2 linked regions of the Mesorhizobium shangrilense genome follow. The protein of the gene in region 1 binds, or shares a complex with, the protein of each later gene. Links are inferred from orthologs where the notes say so. Each region holds a gene or a part of one and is shown on either strand. Other genes may lie near its edges.

Region 1 (9,394 bases):
TTGGCGTCGAGCAGGATCTTCATGCCCTGCTTCTCGAACTGCTTCTGCGCGAACTTGGAGACTTCCGCGTCCTCCACCGGCATCACCTGCGGCAGCAGCTCGACCACCGTCACGTCCGCGCCCATCGTCCGGTAGAAGCTGGCGAACTCGATGCCGATCGCACCCGACCCCATCACGAGGAGCGACTTCGGCATCTCCTTCGGCACCATCGCCTCAAAGTAGGTCCAGATCAGCTTGCCGTCCGGCTCGATGCCGGGCAGAGCGCGCGGCCGTGCGCCGGTCGCCACGATGATGTGCTTGGCCGTGTATGCGCCCTCGCCCTTGGTGCCCTTCGGCGCGGGATGTTGCGGCTCCATCGGCTTCTTCGACGTCTTCGACACCACGATCTCGCCGGGCTGCGCGCCCGCCGGCGCCTTGGTCAGCTTGGCCTCGCCCCAGATCACGTCGACCTTGTTCTTCTTCATGAGGAAGCCGACGCCGCCATTGAGCCTCGCCGACACCTTTCGCGAGCGGTCGACGACCGCAGCCGTGTCGGCGGTCACCGTCCCGTCGATCTTGAGGCCGTAGTCCCTGGCGTGTTCGGCAAAATGCTTGATCTCGGCCGAGCGCAGCAGCGCCTTGGTCGGGATGCAGCCCCAGTTGAGGCAGATTCCGCCAAGGTGCTCCCGCTCCACGATCGCCGTCTTGAAGCCGAGCTGGGCCGAGCGCACGGCAGTGACATAGCCGCCCGGGCCCGAGCCGATGATGATGACGTCGTAGGATTCAGCCACAATAACAGTCCTTCTCAGATTCCCAGCGTCGCCTTGACGAGCGGGGCAATGCCCTTGCCGATCGCGCGGGTGTTTTCGGCGTCGAGGTGCACGCCGTCCACCGGGGTCGTCTGCGCCACCGTGCCGGCGTCGAAGAAGCCGCAGCCGAGCTGCTCGGCGTACTGACGGTAGGCCTTGGCGAGATGGGTCGACGACACGTTGGCGCCCTCGAAATATTCGGAGAACTCGACATTGTCCGTGCGGGTCACCGGCGGCGGCGACACCATGATGACCTCTGGCGCCGGCGCCTCGAAGAAGTAGGTGTGATTGCGGACTATTTTCACCAGGCGCGCCATGCCGTTGGCGGCGACGAAGGCGCGACCGTGAACCCACGGCTTCATGTCATTGGCGCCGAGCATGATGATGACGAGGTCGAGCGGCGAATGGGTGGCAAGGCTAGTGGGCAGCGTGCTGGCGCCGTTGCGGTCCTCCGCGACCAGCTTGTCGTCGAAGGCGGTCGTGCGGCCGTTCAGGCCGTCCTCGATGACGTGGGCAGCGTTGCCGAGTTCTGCCTGCAGGACGTTCGACCAACGGTCCTCGAAGCGATGACGCGCCAGTTTCCCCGCATCGTACCCCCAGGTCAGGGAATCCCCGTAGCAAAGTATGTTCTTCAAGATGTTCCCCCAGTCTTGTGTCTATGTGCCTTGGCGAGCGTCATGCCCTGCGCAAGCCGAGCCCCACCATCAGCAGGAAGATGCCGTTCGACAAGAGCTCGATCGCGAGCAGGACGCCGAGGATTGTCGTGGCGGACCATGGATAGTCTGCAAAGATCATCACGCCGAGCAGGATGGAGATGATGCCGGAGGCCAGCGCCCAGCCCCAGCCCGACACCGGGCGCAGCGAAAAGGCGTAAAGCACCTTCACGACGCCGAGCACGAGGAACAGCACGGCGACCAGCATGGTGAGCGAGAGCGCCCCTGCGGCCGGATTGAACAGCAGCGAAATGCCGACAACGGTCGTCAGCAGGCCAAGCAGCAGAGACCACAGGAACCCAGACCAGCCGCGGTCTCCGAACGCCTGGATGATCTGAAGGATACCGAAGATCAGGAACGTCCATCCGGCGAGCATGACCGCGGCAAGCGTCGCCGCAAAGGGATTTGCGAGCGCCAGAATGCCACCGATGAGGGAAATGACGCCGAGGATCGCAAGCCAGACCCAGGACCTTCTCCGACCTTGCACCTGTTCACCCGTGGACATGCCAGTTCCCTCCTGTTTGGTTTTCCTAGACGAGCATCCCCATCGGGTTCTCGATGTACCGCTTGAATGCGCCGAGCAGTTCCGCGCCGAGCGCGCCATCGACCGCGCGATGGTCGGTCGAGAGCGTCACCGACATGATCGTGGCGACCTTGATCTCGCCGTTCCTCACGACGGCCCGCTCCTCGCCGGCGCCCACCGCAAGGATCGTCGCATGCGGAGGATTGATGACGGCCGCAAAATCCTTGATGCCGAACATGCCGAGATTGGAAACGGCAGTGGTGCCGCCCTGGTATTCTTCCGGCTTCAGCTTGCGCGTCTTGGCGCGCGCGGCCATGTCCTTCATCTCGTTGGAGATGGCGGACAGCGTCTTCAGCTCGGCCTTGCGCACGATCGGCGTGATCAGCCCGCCGGGAATGGAGACGGCGACGCCGACATCGGCGTGCTTGTGCTTCACCATCGCGCTCTCGGTCCACGAAGCGTTCGCATCCGGAACCTCCATCAACGCCATGGCCATCGCCTTGATGATCATGTCGTTGACCGACAGCTTGTAGGTCGGCTGGTCGCCCTTGTCGGTCTTCTTCACGGGGGCAGCGTCGTTGAGCTGCTTGCGCAGCGCCAGCAGCGCATCGATATCGCAGTCGAGCGTGAGGTAGAAATGGGGAACGGTGCTTTTCGCCTCAACCAGCCGCCGCGCGATGGTCTTGCGCATGTTGTCGTGCGGGACGAGCTCGTAGGAGTCCTGCTCGAACAGCTTTAGGACCGCATCGTCCGACATCGGCTTGGGCGCAACAGACCCCTGGGTGGGCTGTACGGCAGGCGCAGCAGCGGCCTTGGCGCCGCCGCCGGCGATGGCTGCCTCAACGTCGGCCTTGACCACGCGTCCGCGCGGTCCCGAGCCTTTCACGGCGGAAACGTCAACACCGGCGTCCTTTGCAATGCGCCGCGCCAGAGGCGAGGCAAAGCTGCGCTCGCCGGACCCGTTGGTCGAAGCGGCGGGAGCAGCGGCAGCGGCGGGCGCGGCCTGCGACGCCGCTGCAGTCTGCTTGGGCGTCTCGGCGCTCGCAGCTTCCGGCTTGGCGGCCGTGTCCTTTGCGGGGGTCGCTTCCGCCTTCGCGCCTGCGCCGTTGCCGCCCTTTGCGGCAGCGCCGGCGTCCTCGCCTTCTCCGGCCAGGATGGCGATAAGCGCGTTCACCTTGACGCCCTCGGTCCCGGCCGGCACGACGAGCTTGGCGACGGTGCCCTCGTCCACGGCCTCGACTTCCATCGTCGCCTTGTCGGTCTCGATCTCGGCGATGACGTCGCCCGGCGAAACCTTGTCGCCTTCCTTGACGAGCCACTTGGCGAGATTGCCTTCCTCCATCGTCGGGGAGAGGGCCGGCATGGTGATGTTGATGGGCATTCTATCTGTCTCCCACGAAAAGGTGCTGCGGGTCCTCGTTCAGACCCAGCGGGCGATCGAGCGGCCACAAGTCGGCGAGCGAAAACGAGATGGCATCGAACGGCGGCGCGCTCACCAGGTCGTCGGAGCGCCAGAAACCGACCGGTAGCCACCCGCCATTGTTCAACTCAAGTACTTCAAGCGCTTGCACGCGCGGATCCAGAAACCAGAGATGGCCGACGCTCTGCATCGCATAGATGCGCGACTTTGCCGTGCGGTCGCGGCGCTCGGTGGACGCCGAAAGCACTTCGCAGACCCAATCCGGCGCGATCTCGATGTATGCGGAATCCGGCAACGAAGGCATTCGATCCCGCCGCCAACCGGCTATGTACGGCACGACGACATGCTTCCCCAGATGGAGTTCCGGTTCGACGACGAAGATCCACCCTCCCGGGCCGCTGCCACCGAACTGATAAGGTTCTCCAAGTTTCGCGCCCAACGCATATGCCGCAACGCCATGCCTCGGCGAAGGTCGCGGATGGGTGACAAGCTCCCCCTCGATGATCTCCGCCACCAGATGTGGCGGGACCGCTTCCAGATCGGCATACGTCGCGCGCCTTTTGCCCGCTTCGGCCATTGCGATCAGCCCGGTTGCAAGGAACTCGACGGCGCCAGCATCCGGCGAAGGTCCGGCGCCGTCAACATCATCACGCTCAGCGGTACGTAACGGCCTTCACCGCAGCGACGACCTCGCCGACATTAGGCAGCGCCAGTTTCTCGAGGTTCGCGGCATACGGCATCGGCACGTCCTTGCCGGCAATGGTGATCACCGGCGCGTCGAGGAAGTCGAACGCCCGCTGCGACACCTGGTTGGCGATGAAGTCGCCGACCGAGGACTGCGGGAAGCCTTCCTCCACCACCACGAGACGATTGGTCTTCTTCACCGATGCGACGATGGTGTCGAGGTCCATCGGCCGGATGGTCCTGAGATCGATGATCTCGGCATCGATGCCCATGCCGGCGAGTTCGGCTTCCGCCTTCACCAGGTAGGTCATGCCGATGCCCCAGGACACCAGCGTCACGTCCTTGCCCGGCTTGTGGATGCGCGCCTTGCCGATCGGCAGCACGAAATCGTCGAGCTTCGGCACATCGAAGCTCTGTCCATAGAGAATCTCGTTCTCGAGGAAGATCACCGGGTTCGGGTCGCGGATCGCCGCCTTGAGCAAGCCCTTGGCGTCGGCCGCGCTGTAGGGCTGGACAACCTTGAGGCCCGGTATGTGCCCGAACCAGGCCGCGTAGTCCTGGCTGTGCTGGGCCGCCACGCGCGCAGCCGCACCGTTCGGCCCGCGGAACACGATCGGCGCGCCCATCTGGCCGCCCGACATGTAGAGCGTCTTGGCCGCGGAGTTCACGATCTGGTCGATCGCCTGCATGGCGAAGTTGAAGGTCATGAACTCGACGATCGGCTTCAGGCCCGCCATGGCGGCGCCGACGCCGACGCCGGCAAAGCCGTGCTCGGTGATCGGGGTATCCACGACGCGGCGTGGGCCGAACTCCTGCAGGAGCCCCTGCGTGATCTTGTAGGCGCCCTGGTATTCGGCGACCTCTTCGCCCATGACGAAGACGTCGGGATCACGCCGCATCTCTTCGGCCATCGCGTCGCGCAGTGCTTCGCGCACCGTCATCGACACCATTTCCGTTCCCGCCGGAATGTCTGGATCGGCGGCGGCCTCGGCCTTCGGCGCGGCCGGAACAGGGGCCGCAGTCTCCGGTTTGGACGCCTCTTCGGCAACGGGCTTCGCAGCCGCGGCAGGAGCCTCGGCCCTTGCCGGCGCGGCCTTGCCGATGTCGTCGGCGCTTTCGCCGTCCTGCAGCAGCACCGCGATCGGCGTGTTGACCTTCACGCCTTCGGCGCCCTCGGCCACGAGCAGCTTGCCCAGTGTGCCTTCGTCGACGGCTTCCACTTCCATGGTTGCCTTGTCGGTCTCGATTTCGGCGATGACGTCACCCGCGGAGACCTTGTCGCCTTCCTTCTTCAGCCACTTCGAAAGGTTGCCCTCTTCCATGGTCGGGGAGAGAGCGGGCATGAGGATGTCGATCGGCATGTTTCGCCCTCCCTCAGAGATACACGTCGGTCCAGAGCTCGGACACATCCGGCTCGGGATCGGTCTGGGCGAAGTCGGCGGAGTCGGCGACGACGTCGCGCACTTCCTTGTCGATCGCCTTCAGCTCGTCTTCGGTCGCCCACTTCTTGCCGATGACGCGCGCCTTCACCTGCTCGATCGGATCCTGCTCCGACCGCATCTTCTGCACCTCTTCCTTGGTGCGGTACTTGGCCGGGTCGGACATCGAGTGGCCGCGATAGCGGTAGGTGAGCATCTCGAGGATGATCGGGCCCTTGCCGGAACGCGCCCAGTCCGCCGCCAGTTCGCCCGCGGCCTTGACAGCGCGCACGTCCATGCCATCCACCTGGATGCCGGGGATGCGGAAGGAGAGGCCGCGCTGCGAGAAATCGGTCTCGGCGGATGAGCGGGTCACCGACGTGCCCATGGCGTAGCGGTTGTTCTCGATCACGTAGATCACCGGCAGCTTCCACAGCGAGGCCATGTTGAAGCTCTCGTAGACCTGCCCCTGGTTGGCCGCACCGTCGCCGAAGAAGGTCAGGCAGATGTTCTTGCTTTCCCGATACCTGTTGGCGAAGGCGAGGCCGGTGCCGAGCGAAACCTGCGCGCCGACGATGCCGTGGCCGCCATAAAAGTTCTTCTCCTTGGAGAACATGTGCATGGAGCCGCCCTTCCCCTTGGAATAGCCGCCCTTGCGCCCCGTCAGTTCGGCCATCACGCCGCGCGGAGTCATGTCCATCGCCAGCATGTGGCCATGGTCGCGATATGCGGTAATCATCTGATCACCCTCGATCAGCGACATCTTCAGGCCGGTGACAACCGCTTCCTGACCGATGTAGAGGTGACAGAAGCCGCCGATGAAGCCCATGCCATAGAGCTGGCCGGCCTTCTCCTCAAAGCGCCGGATAAGGAGCATGTCGCGATAGGCGCGAAGCTCTTCTTCCTTGGTGAATTCGACTGGTTTTGGCGCTGTCGGCGCCGCTGGTGATCTGTCAGACTTGGCTTTCGCCGGCGCTTTTCGAGCGGCAGTCGCCATTCTACACTCCCTATCGTGCGTCTCGTCCCGGAGAGCAAAAGGGAGTTCCAGCAAGGCTGCCTCCCCTTTGAATTTAGGAAAGGCTAACACGCAAAGCGGTCGTCGGCCATGCCGAAAAACGCATGGCTGTCATGCTTTTAACTCGTTAGAATGATTAAACTTCTTGGTGCTTAACCAACTTTCGGTTAATTGACAAAAGCCTCGTCGAGCATGATGACGACCTCGTCGGGCTTCGACATGCTGAGCGCCCGCCGCGCGTACTCGTCGAGCATGTCCTTCTCTAGGTTGCCGTCCCTCAGCAGGTTCGCGCGACGCTCGATATGGATCCGTTCGTCGTGCAACTTCTCGAGCCGAGCGGTCAACTCTGTGCGGCGTTGCTCGAGCTGGTGCTTCGAATTGATGCCGTATTCGCCATTATAGGTGTGATAGCCGAAATAGGCGAGAAACGCGGCGCACACTGTCGGCAGGATCAGACGGCCGGTATTTCTGTTCTTGTGATGACGTGTCCACATCGCCGAATATCCATGCGGGAACCTCCCTTGTCGCCCGGACATGCTTAATGGACAGTTACGGACAGGCGGCCCTGGGGTGGGCCCGCCGCTTTCTTTTATGCGCTTGGCGCGGGCTGTGCCTTTTGGACCCAGTCGCCACTTGCTCCAACCGGTGCAGCGGTGGGCGCGCTACGCACGAAAGAAAAGAGCCCGCCCCCATGAGGGAGCGGGCCGCTTGATGACGTGAAGTTGGTGAGCGCAGAGCGTCCGCGGGCAATCCCACGGACTGACGCGATCACGCCCTAAGGATGGAAGCGCCGGCGTACTTCGCCTGCTTGCCCAGCTCTTCCTCGATGCGGATGAGCTGGTTGTATTTCGCCAGCCGGTCGGAGCGGGCCAGCGAGCCGGTCTTAATCTGTCCGCAGTTCGTGGCGACCGCGAGGTCGGCGATGGTGGAGTCCTCGGTCTCGCCCGAGCGATGGGACATCACCGCCGTGTAGCGCGCCTTGTGAGCGGTCTCGACCGCGTCGAGCGTCTCCGACAGCGAGCCGATCTGGTTCACCTTGACGAGAATCGAATTGGCGACGCCCATCTTGATGCCGTCGCGCAGGCGTGCCGAATTGGTGACGAAGAGGTCGTCGCCGACGAGCTGCACCTTGTCGCCGCAGAGATCGGTCAGGTACTTCCAGCCGTCCCAATCGTCCTCGGCCATGCCGTCCTCGATCGAGATGATCGGATAGTCAGCCGCCAGCTTGGCGAGATACTTGGCCTGCGCCTTCGGGTCACGCGTCTTCTTCTCGCCTTCGTAGACGTAGGCTCCGTCCTTGAAGAACTCGGTCGCGGCGCAATCGAGCGCAAGAGCGATTTCCTCGCCCGGCTTGAAGCCGGCCTTCTCGATCGAAGCCATGACGAAGTCGAGCGCGGCCTGCGCGCTCTTCAGGTTGGGCGCGAAGCCGCCCTCGTCACCCACATTCGTGTTGTGGCCGGCGTCCTTCAGGCCCTTCTTCAGCGTGTGAAAGATCTCCGATCCCCAACGCACGGCGTCGCGCAGCGACGGGGCACCCACCGGCATGATCATGAATTCCTGGAAGTCGATGGGATTGTCGGCGTGGGCGCCGCCATTGATGATGTTCATCATCGGCACCGGCAGCACGCGGGCGTTCGGGCCGCCGACATAGCGGTAGAGCGGCAGGCCGGAGGCCTCGGCAGCTGCCTTGGCGACCGCGAGCGACACGCCCAGGATGGCGTTGGCGCCGAGCCGGCTCTTGTTCGGCGTGCCGTCGAGATCGATCATGGTCTGGTCGATATGGAGCTGGCCCTCGGCCTCCATGCCGCCGATCGCCTCAAAAATCTCGCCGTTGACTGCATCTACGGCCTTCTGGACACCCTTGCCGAGGTAGCGCTTGCCGCCGTCGCGCAGCTCGACTGCCTCGTGGGCGCCCGTCGAGGCGCCGGACGGCACCGCCGCGCGGCCCATCGAGCCGTCTTCCAGCACCACGTCGACTTCAACCGTCGGGTTTCCACGGCTGTCCAGAATTTCGCGGCCGACGATGTCGACAATGGCGGTCATATTGAGCCCTCCGGAAAAAACCGTGTGAAAAACGCGCTCCTCTTAACTGAAGCACGCCAAAACTCAATGCACACCGAAGGAATTCGCGGTGAATCACGCCGACGGATGCGCACAAAGAAGCGGCCGGGTAATCGCCCGGCCGCGTCCGCCGCACCTCGCTATGGGGTCAGAACCGGTATGTGGTCATTACCAATAGGGTTCGATCTTGAAATACGCGTAGGAAGCGTCGCGAGCTTCCTGGCCGTCATTGCCGGTCAATTCGGCAACCGAGTAGGCCGGAGCCGCCTGCAGCTGTTCCTTGGAGAAGGGAACGACGTAGCCGCCCGTGTTGGCCTGATAGTCCAGCGCGGACCAGGGAATGGCGTGGAACTTTTCGCCAATTCCCAGAAAGCCGCCGAAGCCTATGACGGCAAACATGATGCCGTTGGACAGCTTGTCGAGCATGACGTCCTCGATCGTACCGATGTTCTGGCCGGCCGTGTTGTAGACCGCCGTCCCGATCACCTTCGTTGCTGGAATGGCGGCTGTGTGCCCGGAATGGGTGGTCATGGTGGCGCTCCTTGGAGTTTCATTTCGATGTGAGCACAATGACGAGCCCTCGGGAAAAGTTCCGGTTTCGTCGCCGTGAATACTGCCGCCATTATTGGATGCGCCGCTCAGTAGCCCCGGGGCGGAACGAAGAGGCAGATCGTTCGCGAGCGGTCTTCGCCGGCCACCGAGCACCAGTGGAATTCTCCATCCGGTGACTGCTTTATACGCGCGTCAGCATAGCTCACCACCTCGCCCGTAT
Region 2 (10,071 bases), 850 kb from region 1 along the record:
AAGTAGGGGCTTTTCTGCGCCAGCGCCTCCAGGTTGGCGATACGGTCGCGCGGGGTGGGGTGACTGATCCGGTACGGGTCGACCTGCGCGCCGGAAAGGGCGAGCGCCGACTGGAACCGCTCGAACGTCTTCAGCATGCCGACGGGAGACTGTCCGGTGCGCTCGAGGTAGGTGAGGGCCGAGCGGTCGGCCGTAGCCTCCTCCGTCCGCTGGTAGCTCATCAGGCCGCGGCGCGCGAACTCGCCACCACCCATGGCGATGCCGGCGCCCGCCTGGGCGAGGGCTGGGCTCTTCGCGCCCGCACCCGCCAGGGACGCGCCGACGCCGAGCAGCCCGGCGACGATGGCCATGGTCTGGGCGCGCGCCAGCTGATCGCGCAGCCGCTCCTGGTGGCCGCCGGCGATGTGGCCGGCCTCATGGGCGAGTACGCCGATGATCTCGTTGGGCGTCTCGGCAGCCATCAGCGCGCCGGTATTGATGAAAATGCGCCGGCCGGCGACGAAGGCGTTGAAGCTCGATTCGTTGACCAGCACGATCTCGATGCCGGAATTGGCGAGGCCGGCGGCCTTGAGAATGGGGCGCGCATATTCGCGCACCAGTGCCTCGATCTCTGCATCCCGCACGATCGGCACGCTGCGCTGCTGGGCGAAGGAAGGCTGGATGGAGAACGCGAAAAGGGATGCGGCCACCGTCGCGCTGACGGCTAGGCGCGTCCAGGAGGCCAAGGATTTCGTCAGCTTCGCCATTTGAGCGCCCACTGGTAAACGAGCTGCATGGAAGTGAAAAGGGAAGAGCAGCCGATTCATCAACTTGTGATCCCCATATCAATCGGGCATTTGTGCGGCGCAAGGCGGACGCTCGGGATCCGCCCGGAGTTTCCCTCATGACTGTTGCACTCTCGAAACGCGGCGAGGTCGAGCCATTCCATGCCATGGACGTGCTTGCCGAGGCCAATCGGCTGCGGGCCGGCGGGACCCCAGTCATCTCGATGGCGGTAGGCCAGCCCTCCGACCCTGCGCCGCTTGCCGTGCGCGAGGCAGCGCAGCGGGCGCTGGTCGACGGCCGCATCGGTTATACAGATTCCCTCGGCACGGCATCGCTGCGGGCAGCCATCTCGAAGCATTACGCCGAGCACTACGGCGTCGATGTGCCGGCGTCGCGCATTGCGGTGACAACGGGTTCGTCGGCGGCGTTCAACCTCGCCTTCCTCACCATGTTCGATCCGGGTGACCGCGTGGCGATTGCCGCGCCCGGCTACCCGGCCTACCGCAACATCATGGCCGCGCTCGGCATCGACGTCGTCGAGATCGAGCTCGAAGGCGCACCCTTCCTGGATGCCGATCATCTCGCTGCAGCCTACGCCGAGAAGAAGCTCAAGGGCGTCCTGTTCGCCAGTCCCGCCAACCCGACTGGCGCACTGGTGCCGCCCGCGGAACTCGAACGGTTGGTGCGCACGGCGTCCGAACTGGACATCGCCGTCATCTCGGACGAGATCTACCACCGCCTGTCCTATGCCGGACCCGACGTCACCGCGCTGGCGTTCGACAACGATGTCACCGTCATCAACTCTTTCTCGAAATATTACTGCATGACTGGCTGGCGGATCGGCTGGATGGTGCTGCCGGAACGCCTGGTGCGGGCCGTGGAGCGAGTGCAGCAGAGCCTCTACATCTCGGCGCCGGAGCTTTCGCAGACCGCGGCCGTCGAGGCCTTCGGCGCCACCGAGGAGCTCGAGGCGGTCAAGGCGCGCTATGCCTGGAACAGGGATCTGCTCATGCAGCGGCTGCCCGAGCTGGGATTCACCCTGGCGGCTCCGATGGACGGCGCCTTCTACGCTTTCTGCGACGTCGCCAGGCTAACCAACGACAGCATGGAGTTTGCGCAAAAGATGCTCGCCGAGGCGCATGTGGCCGCTACGCCGGGGCGCGACTTTGATCCCCTGCAAGGGCATCGCTACATGCGGTTCTCCTATGCGGGCAGCCATGACGACATGGTCGAGGCGCTCGAACGTCTTGACCGATGGCTGCGCTGAAGGTTCGTCCCGCGCACTCGTTCCGTAAAAATTCCTGAAGCAAGCGACACGCTGTGACGGCGCGTCGGCCGTAAGCTGGTGCGGGCAGGGCCCCGTCGCTCGTGGCGGGCGCGATCCCGAACGCGGGCATTCGGTTGTCTTCGCGAAGCGGCAGGGCGCATCCACGCGCTGATACTGATCCGTGCACTGGGTTCCATGCTGGCATTCCCGGCAGACGCAGCATCGCATTCTGAACCCGGCCTCGGCCTCGCACCCGTCTGCATGTGGCCACCGGGGCGGACGAGAACGGCAATTCGACGCTCGGCTCATTCGCCCTGAACGCGCTGGCCCGGGCGATGAAGCCTCCACATTGGCGTCCACAATGTGAAAGGGCCTGCCGATGTCGGCAGGCCCTTTCAACTCAACGAGATAACGTCAGGCGCTGAGCTCTCAGAAGAAGCTCTTGCTGCGCTGCCACCATCCACCCTTCTTGGGCTTCGGCTCCCCTTCGGGCGCTGCCTCGGCTTCGGGCGTTGCCTCCGGCAGGTTCGCCACGGCTTCGGCAGGCTCAGTCGCCGGCCGTACGGCGTCGACCGATTCGATCACCTGCTTCGCAGGCGCTGCCGGCTCCGCAGCGGGCTCGCTCTCCACCTCCGCGGCAATGGCCGGGGCGGCATCGATGGCAGGCGCCTCAACCGTCTTCTTGCGGCTTGCGCGGGGCTTGCGCGCGGGCTTGGCCTCCGCAGTCGCCTCATCGGCGGCGGCGGGAGTCGCTGCCTTGCGGGAGCGCGTCGCGCGCTTCGGCTTCTCCGGGGCAGCTTCGACAACCGGTTCGGCAACGGGTTCGACGGCTGCCTCAGGGGCGGGGGCCTCCTCTGCTGCTGCTTCTACCGGGGCTGCAACCTCCACGGCGACTTCTGCGGCCTCAGGCGTCTCGTCGGCTGCGTCTTCCGCATCGGAGTCCGCACCGGCCTCGAGCTCGGAGACCTCAGTGCCGTCCTCGCGCCGGTTGCGCTTGCCGCCGCGCTTGCCGCGACGCCGCTTCTTGCGCTCGGCATCGGACACGGCCTCGGCGACCACTTCGCCGCCCGTGGCGGCCGCAGCCAAATCGGCCGCTTCTGCGCTTTCCTCGGGCTGGTCGTCGTTCGCCGCGGCGACGGGGTGCTCCGCGTCATCATGCGGCTGCTGGTCGTGCTCGTCGTGGTGATGCTCGTCGCGGTCGCGACCTCCGCGACGCCGACGGCGGCGGCGGCGCTTGCGGTCGCGGCCATGCTCGCCATCCTCGCGATGCGCACCGTCGTGGCGCTCGGCGTGCTGCTCGGACGGAGCCTCGGCGGCGGCGGTCTCCTCGACTTCCTCCTCGATCTCCTCGGCTGCTTCTGGTTCGTCATAGACCGGTGCGGGCAGGCTGGCCGGTTCGACGAAGTCGATCGGCTTCTCGGCGATTGCGCCCTTGAGGATCGCGTAGTGCTGGGCGCCAAGCGTCTCGTCGACATCGAGCGTGATGGTAAGCGCGAAGCGCCGCTCCAGTTCGGAAAGCGTGCTGCGCTTGTGATTGAGGACGTAGAGCGCCGTGGCCGCTGGGGTCTTGACGATCAGGTGGTTGCGCGAGTCCTTCAGCAGGAATTCCTCGATGGCGCGGACCACGAGCAGCGCCACGGACGAATCGGAGCGGACATGGCCCGTGCCGCCGCAGTGCGGGCAGGGCTTCATCGTCGATTCGAGCACTGAGGCGCGGATGCGCTGGCGGCTCATCTCCATCAGGCCGAAATGCGAGATGCGCCCGACTTGGATGCGCGCACGGTCGTTCTTCAGATGGTCCTTGAGACGCTTTTCGACCGCTCGGTTGTTCCGGTTCTCCTCCATGTCGATGAAGTCGATGACGATCAGTCCGGCAAGATCGCGCAGCCTCAGCTGCCGGGCGACTTCCTCCGCCGCCTCCAGATTGGTCTGGAGGGCGGTGTCCTCGATCGAGTGCTCCTTGGTCGAACGTCCGGAGTTCACGTCGATCGCAACCAGCGCCTCTGTCTGGTTGATGATGATGTAGCCGCCGCTCTTCAGCGTCACCTGCGGCTGAACCATGCGGTCCAGCTGGGCTTCGATGCCGTTGCGGGCGAAGATCGGCGTGGTGTCGCGGTAGGGCTGGACCACCTTCGCGTGGCTCGGCATCAGCATCCGCATGAAGTCCTTGGCCTCGCGGTAGCCTTCCTCGCCGGAGACCAGGATTTCGTCGATGTCCTTGTTGTAGAGGTCGCGCACCGAACGCTTGATGAGCGAGCCCTCCTCATAGACGAGGGCGGGCGCCGTCGATTGCAGCGTCAGGTTGCGGACGTTCTCCCACAGGCGCATCAGATATTCGTAGTCGCGCTTGATCTCGGCCTTGGTGCGGTTCTCGCCGGCGGTGCGCAGGATGACGCCCATGCCCTCCGGCACCTCGAGGTCCTTGACCACGTCCTTCAGCCGCTTGCGGTCCTGCGCGTTGGTGATCTTGCGCGAGATGCCGCCGCCGCGGGCGGTGTTCGGCATCAGGACGGAGTAGCGCCCGGCGAGCGACAGATAGGTGGTCAGCGCCGCGCCCTTGTTGCCCCGCTCCTCCTTGACGACCTGCACGAGCAGGATCTGGCGCCGCTTTATGACTTCCTGGATCTTGTACTGGCGGCGCAGCGGCTTGCGGCGGGCGTGAACCTCTTCCAGCGCATCCTCTGCACCGACCGATTCGACCTCATTCTCCTCGCTGGAGGCGTGGTTGACTTCCTCGACGCTGCCGCTGCGCGGCTCTACCTCGTTGGAAGCCTCGGCGGCGGGCTCCGAAACCACGTCGCCTTCAATCGCCGCAGCCATCGATTTGCCGCCATCTTCGGTCGCCGGCTGGCCATCGGCCTCGCTCTCGGCCGGTTCGGCCTGCGCTTCCGCATCGGCGGCGTCGGATACTGCAGTTTCTGCGGTCTCGTCGGTGTCCGTCTCTTCGTGGCTCGCTTCAATCGTCTCGCTCGCCTCGAACTCCTCGATCGGCGCGATCTCGTCCGAAGCATCGCCGGAAGAATCGCTGTCGGCATCCTCCGTCGCCGCTGCCTGGGCGGCGTCGCCGTTGCGGTCGCGTCCGCGTCCGCGGCGCTTGCGCCGTCCGCGTCCACGATCCTGGCGCTCCTCGCCGTCGCTGTCCTCGTCGTCGTCCTCGTCGGCGCGAGCCTGAGCGGCTTCGGCCTTCAGAAGCGCCTGACGGTCTGCGACGGGGATCTGGTAGTAGTCGGGATGGATTTCGCTGAAGGCCAGGAAGCCGTGCCGGTTCCCGCCATACTCGACGAAGGCGGCCTGAAGCGAAGGTTCGACCCGCGTCACGCGGGCAAGATAGATGTTGCCTCTGAGTTGTTTCTTGTCCTGGGACTCGAAATCGAATTCTTCGATGCGGTTACCGCGGACGACGATGACTCGCGTTTCCTCCGGGTGGGAGGCGTCTATCAGCATTTTGTTGGGCATTATCGATTATCTCCCCAGCGCCCAAGTGCCGAGGCAATCCGGGAGAGACTCCCAGGATGCCTTCTGACAAGGGGCCGGACCAAATTGTGCCCGCCGGTCGCTGCTCACTACGCGCGACGAACATGGCGCCGCCGGCGCGCAGAGCGCCGGACCGGTCCGTCATGTTCGAGTGTGCACGTGGGGTCATCGCGTACCTTGCGGACAATTTACCAAAGCCCGGCATCGCCGGACCAGCTCATGCTCACGAAGAGCCGGCGCGAAACGTTGCCGTTCCGGCCGTTTTTCCTCACATTCAGGGTTCCGCGTCACCGGAACGCCTTGAAGAAATCTGTCGGGGTCACCTGACGCCGCTGCCGCATCCGTGACGGAAACCGCCTGTTCCTCACCTCGCCACAATCTTCAGCTGTAGGCGGATGCGGGTCGGGCATTGCAGTGATCCAATGTCGCTTTTATGATTTGCCGGCGATCATGGCAACCCAAATTCGGCGACGCGGCACACTGCCTTTCCGTCGCGTCATGCCGGCTGAAAAGGCTTGGTTAACCTTACGAGGCTACCAATCGTTAATTGATTGCGCCCGTTTTCGCGGAGGCACGTCCGCAGCAACACTGCCGGTAGGTCAGGCAACACTGATATGGGAAGCGCCGTGTCGGTTGAGAAGCACAAGGGATATCTTTTGCGGAATTTGGTGTTTCTGGCGCTTGTCCTGTTTGCGACGTTGCTCGCCGGAGTTCCTGCAGCGCGCGCGACTTCGCTTGAAGCGCATGCGTATAAGATCGCGGGCGACGCCTCTCGCGTGCGGATTGTGATGCAGTTCGACCGCGAGCCGGAACCGCGGTGGTTCCTGCTGCGCGGACCGCATCGACTCGTGGTCGACCTTCCCGAGACCACGTTCCGGCTCGACCACGCTGACCTGAAGCCGCACGGCCTCGTGGCGAACGCGCGCTTCGGCGCCGTCAAGGGCGGAGTGTCCCGGCTGGTCATTTCCGCCAAGGGGCCGTTCTCGGTCGAGAAGGTCGATGTACTTCCAAACGAAGACGCCAAGGGTTACCGCTTGGCGATAGACCTGGTGTCCGTATCCGCCGCGGCGTTCGACCAGGCGCTTGCCGATCAGGCGCTCGTTACCGCCTCCAGCCAGTCGACGCCGAAGACGGAACGGCTGCCCGAGGCGTCGAAGCGGTTTGTCATCGTCCTGGATCCCGGCCACGGGGGTGCCGACGGCGGGGCGGAAGGGGCGGCCGGCACGGTCGAGAAGGCCGTGACGCTGGCCTTCGCGAAGGAGCTCCGCGAAGTCCTTGAGGCTACGGGAAAATACGATGTCTCGATGACGCGCGAATCGGACCAGTTCCTGCGCCTTGACGACCGGGTGCGCATCGCGCGCGAGCGGAGCGCCGACCTTTTGGTGTCCATCCACGCGGACACGATCAACCTGAAAGGGATTCGGGGAGCCACCGTCTACACCGTTTCGGACAAGGCGTCCGACCCGGAGGCCGAGGCGCTGGCGATTCGCGAAAATCTCGCCGATCAGGTCGCCGGCATCGACATTCAGGAGGCCGACACCGAGGTCGCTGACATCCTCGTCGACCTGATCCGCCGCGAGACCCACAGCTTTTCGATCCGTTTCGCCCGCACGCTGGTCGGCGAACTGACGCACTCCATCGGCGTGATCAACAATCCCCACCGCTTCGCCGGCTTCAGGGTTCTGAAGGCGCCGGACGTGCCGTCGGTGCTTGTGGAACTGGGCTACCTGTCGAACGCCAAGGACGAAAAACTGCTGCAGGACGCGGACTGGCGCCGAAAAGCGGCCGAAAGCATCTCCAAGGCGGTGGCAATATTCGCGGGGAGCCGCGCCGGAGCGGGTTGACTGGAGGAGCCTTCCGCCTTTTCTGGGAGCGCCGGCCGCTCCTTGCAGCGTTGCCGGACGACCACACGAACGCAAATGTTGCAACGACTGCCAGATGAAGCTTGCGCTTCGCCGCATTTTCCCCACATCGGCGAACGAAGGATGTAGGGATTGAAAGTCGCGATGATTTCCGGGCGAGGGGAAGTCGCTCGTGGCCCTAAGGGCGTTGCGCAGAATCGACTGGAGCGGGCATGATCAGGCTCATTGGCTATTTCTTCGGCATCGGCACGATGCTGGCGCTGCTGGTTGCAGCGGGAGTAGCCGTTTATGTCGGCCATCTGACGAAGGAACTGCCCGATTACGAGGTGCTCGCCAATTACGAGCCGCCCGTGACGACGCGCGTGCATGCGTCCGACGGCTCGCTGATGGGCGAGTTCGCCAAGGAGCGTCGCCTCTACCTGCCCATCCAGGCCGTGCCTGACCGCGTGAAGGCCGCGTTCCTGTCGGCCGAGGACAAGAATTTTTACACCCACCCGGGCATCGACGTGACCGGCCTCTTCCGCGCCGTCGTCACCAATTTCCGCAACATGGGCTCGGGACGCCGCCAGGTCGGCGCGTCGACCATCACGCAGCAGGTCGCGAAAAACTTCCTTCTGACCGCCGACCAGACCTACGAACGCAAGATCAAGGAGATGATCCTCTCCTTCCGGATCGAGCAGGCCTATTCGAAGGATCGGATCCTCGAACTCTACCTGAACGAGATTTTCTTCGGCCTGGGTGCTTACGGCATCGCCGGTGCGTCGCTCACCTACTATGACAAGTCGGTCAACGAGCTGACCGTGGCCGACGCGGCCTATCTGGCGGCGCTGCCCAAGGGGCCGTCGAACTATCATCCGTTCCGCCAGACGGAGCGCGCCGTCGAGCGCCGCAACTGGGTCATCGACCAGATGGTCGAGAACGGCTACGTGACGCGCGAGGAAGGCGACAAGGCCAAGGCGGAGCCGCTCGGCGTGTCGCCGCGCCGCAACGGCACCTACCTGTTTGCCGGCGAGTATTTTACGGAAGAGGTGCGACGGGAACTCATCGCGCGCTACGGCGTCGATGCGCTCTACGAGGGCGGTCTTTCTGTCCGCACCACGCTCGATCCCCATCTTCAGCTCATCGCCCGCAAGTCGCTCCAGGACGGGCTGGTCAAGTTCGACCGCTTGCGCGGCTATCGCGGTCCGAAGGACCACGTCGAGATTTCGGGCGATTGGGGCGAAGCGGTCGGCAAGGTCAAGGGGCTGGACGACGTGCCCGAGTGGCGTCTCGCGGTGGTGCTGGAGAGCTCCGGTTCTGGCCTGTCGATCGGCCTGCAGCCGAAACGCCTTGTATCCGGCGCACTCGAGGACAAGCGCGAGACCGGCATGGTTTCAGTCGAGGACATGACCTGGGCGATGCGCCACGTGGTCGACGGCAAGCGCGTCAAGGCCAAGTCACCGGCCGACGTGCTGAAGCCCGGCGACGTCGTTTTCGTCGAGAAGAAGGAAGGTTCGGAAACCGGCTACGAGTTGCGGCAATCGCCCGAGGTCTCGGGCGGCATGGTCGCCATGGATCCGCACACCGGCCGCGTGCTGGCCATGGTCGGCGGCTTCTCCTACGCTGAATCGGAGTTCAATCGCGCCACACAGGCGATGCGCCAGCCCGGTTCCTCGTTCAAGCCGATCGTCTACGCGGCGGCGCTGGACAACGGCTATACGCCCGCCTCGGTCATCATGGACGGCCCGATCACCATCACGACGGGCACCACGACATGGACCCCGAAGAACTACGACGGCAAGGCCGCAGGCCCGTCGACGCTGCGCAACGGCATCGAGCGATCGCGCAACCTGATGACGGTCCGCCTCGCCAACGACATGGGCATGAAGATCGTCGCCGAATATGCCGAGCGATTCGGCGTCTACGATCGCCTCGCGCAGTATCTGCCGATGGCCCTGGGGTCGGGTGAGACGACTGTGATGCGGATGGTTTCGGCCTATTCGATCATGGCCAACGGCGGCCGGCAGATCCGGCCCTCGCTTATCGACCGCATCCAGGACCGCTACGGCAAGACCGTCTACAAGCATGACGAGCGCGGCTGCGAGGGTTGCGTCGCCGAGACATGGACCGGCCAGACCGAACCCGAACTCATCGACAACGCCGAGCAGGTGCTCGATCCGATGACGGCCTACCAGATCACCTCCATGATGGAAGGTGTCGTGCTGCGCGGCACGGCGACCACCCTTGCGGAGCTTGGCCGCCCGATCGCAGGCAAGACCGGCACCACAAATGACGAGAAGGACGCGTGGTTCGTGGGCTACACGCCCAACCTCGCGGTCGGCCTCTACCTCGGCTACGACAAGCCTCAGAATCTCGGCAAGGGCGCGACCGGCGGCGGTCTTGCCGCGCCGGTCTTCAAGGCGTTCATGGCCGAGGCGATGAAGGACGTGCCCGTCGTGGACTTCAAGGTGCCGGAGGGCATGAAGCTCATCTCCATCAACCGCAAGACCGGCATGCAGGCCGAGGCCGGCGGCGAAGGCACCATCGTCGAGGCGTTCAAGCCCGGCACCGGCCCCGCCGACAGCTATTGGGTCATCGGCATGGAAGGCGAGGAGGGCGGCGGCCCGATCTCGTCGGAAGCCCGCAAGGCGGTGACGGAGTCGGCCGGCGGCCTCTACTGAGGCGGCTTAGCCTTGGTCATTTGGTCATGTTGATGGGCCGGCC

Evidence for each region.
Region 2: the proteins of eno (region 1) and PD284_RS18185 are in contact, whole or in part, in a solved structure (PDB 2FYM), measured with the Escherichia coli proteins. The link is inferred for Mesorhizobium shangrilense from one-to-one orthologs.

The regions. Positions count from the first base shown.
Region 1 is NZ_JAQGPN010000001.1:2,904,112-2,913,505, reverse strand. The notes cover bases 6,468-9,394. They hold eno (phosphopyruvate hydratase), read right to left. Parts: upstream 8,605-9,394; coding sequence 7,330-8,604; downstream 6,468-7,329. Other genes in these bases: PD284_RS14015 (hypothetical protein), read right to left, coding at 9,261-9,394; PD284_RS14020 (PRC-barrel domain-containing protein), read right to left, coding at 8,791-9,153; PD284_RS14030 (FtsB family cell division protein), read right to left, coding at 6,729-7,055; pdhA (pyruvate dehydrogenase (acetyl-transferring) E1 component subunit alpha), read right to left, coding at 6,468-6,543. In the rest of the region: lpdA (dihydrolipoyl dehydrogenase), read right to left, coding at 1-770; PD284_RS14060 (SGNH/GDSL hydrolase family protein), read right to left, coding at 785-1,426; PD284_RS14055 (HdeD family acid-resistance protein), read right to left, coding at 1,464-2,006; PD284_RS14050 (pyruvate dehydrogenase complex dihydrolipoamide acetyltransferase), read right to left, coding at 2,032-3,405; PD284_RS14045 (Uma2 family endonuclease), read right to left, coding at 3,407-4,021; PD284_RS14040 (pyruvate dehydrogenase complex E1 component subunit beta), read right to left, coding at 4,098-5,489; more of pdhA, read right to left, coding at 5,503-6,467. UniProt on the Escherichia coli protein: Catalyzes the reversible conversion of 2-phosphoglycerate (2-PG) into phosphoenolpyruvate (PEP). It is essential for the degradation of carbohydrates via glycolysis.
Region 2 is NZ_JAQGPN010000001.1:3,751,321-3,761,391, reverse strand. What follows is about bases 2,262-5,865. They hold PD284_RS18185 (Rne/Rng family ribonuclease), read right to left. Parts: upstream 5,489-5,865; coding sequence 2,462-5,488; downstream 2,262-2,461. Also shown: PD284_RS18195 (M48 family metalloprotease), read right to left, coding at 1-746; PD284_RS18190 (pyridoxal phosphate-dependent aminotransferase), read left to right, coding at 884-2,032; PD284_RS18180 (N-acetylmuramoyl-L-alanine amidase), read left to right, coding at 6,121-7,350; PD284_RS18175 (penicillin-binding protein 1A), read left to right, coding at 7,581-10,028. UniProt on the Escherichia coli protein: Endoribonuclease that plays a central role in RNA processing and decay. Required for the maturation of 5S and 16S rRNAs and the majority of tRNAs. Also involved in the degradation of most mRNAs.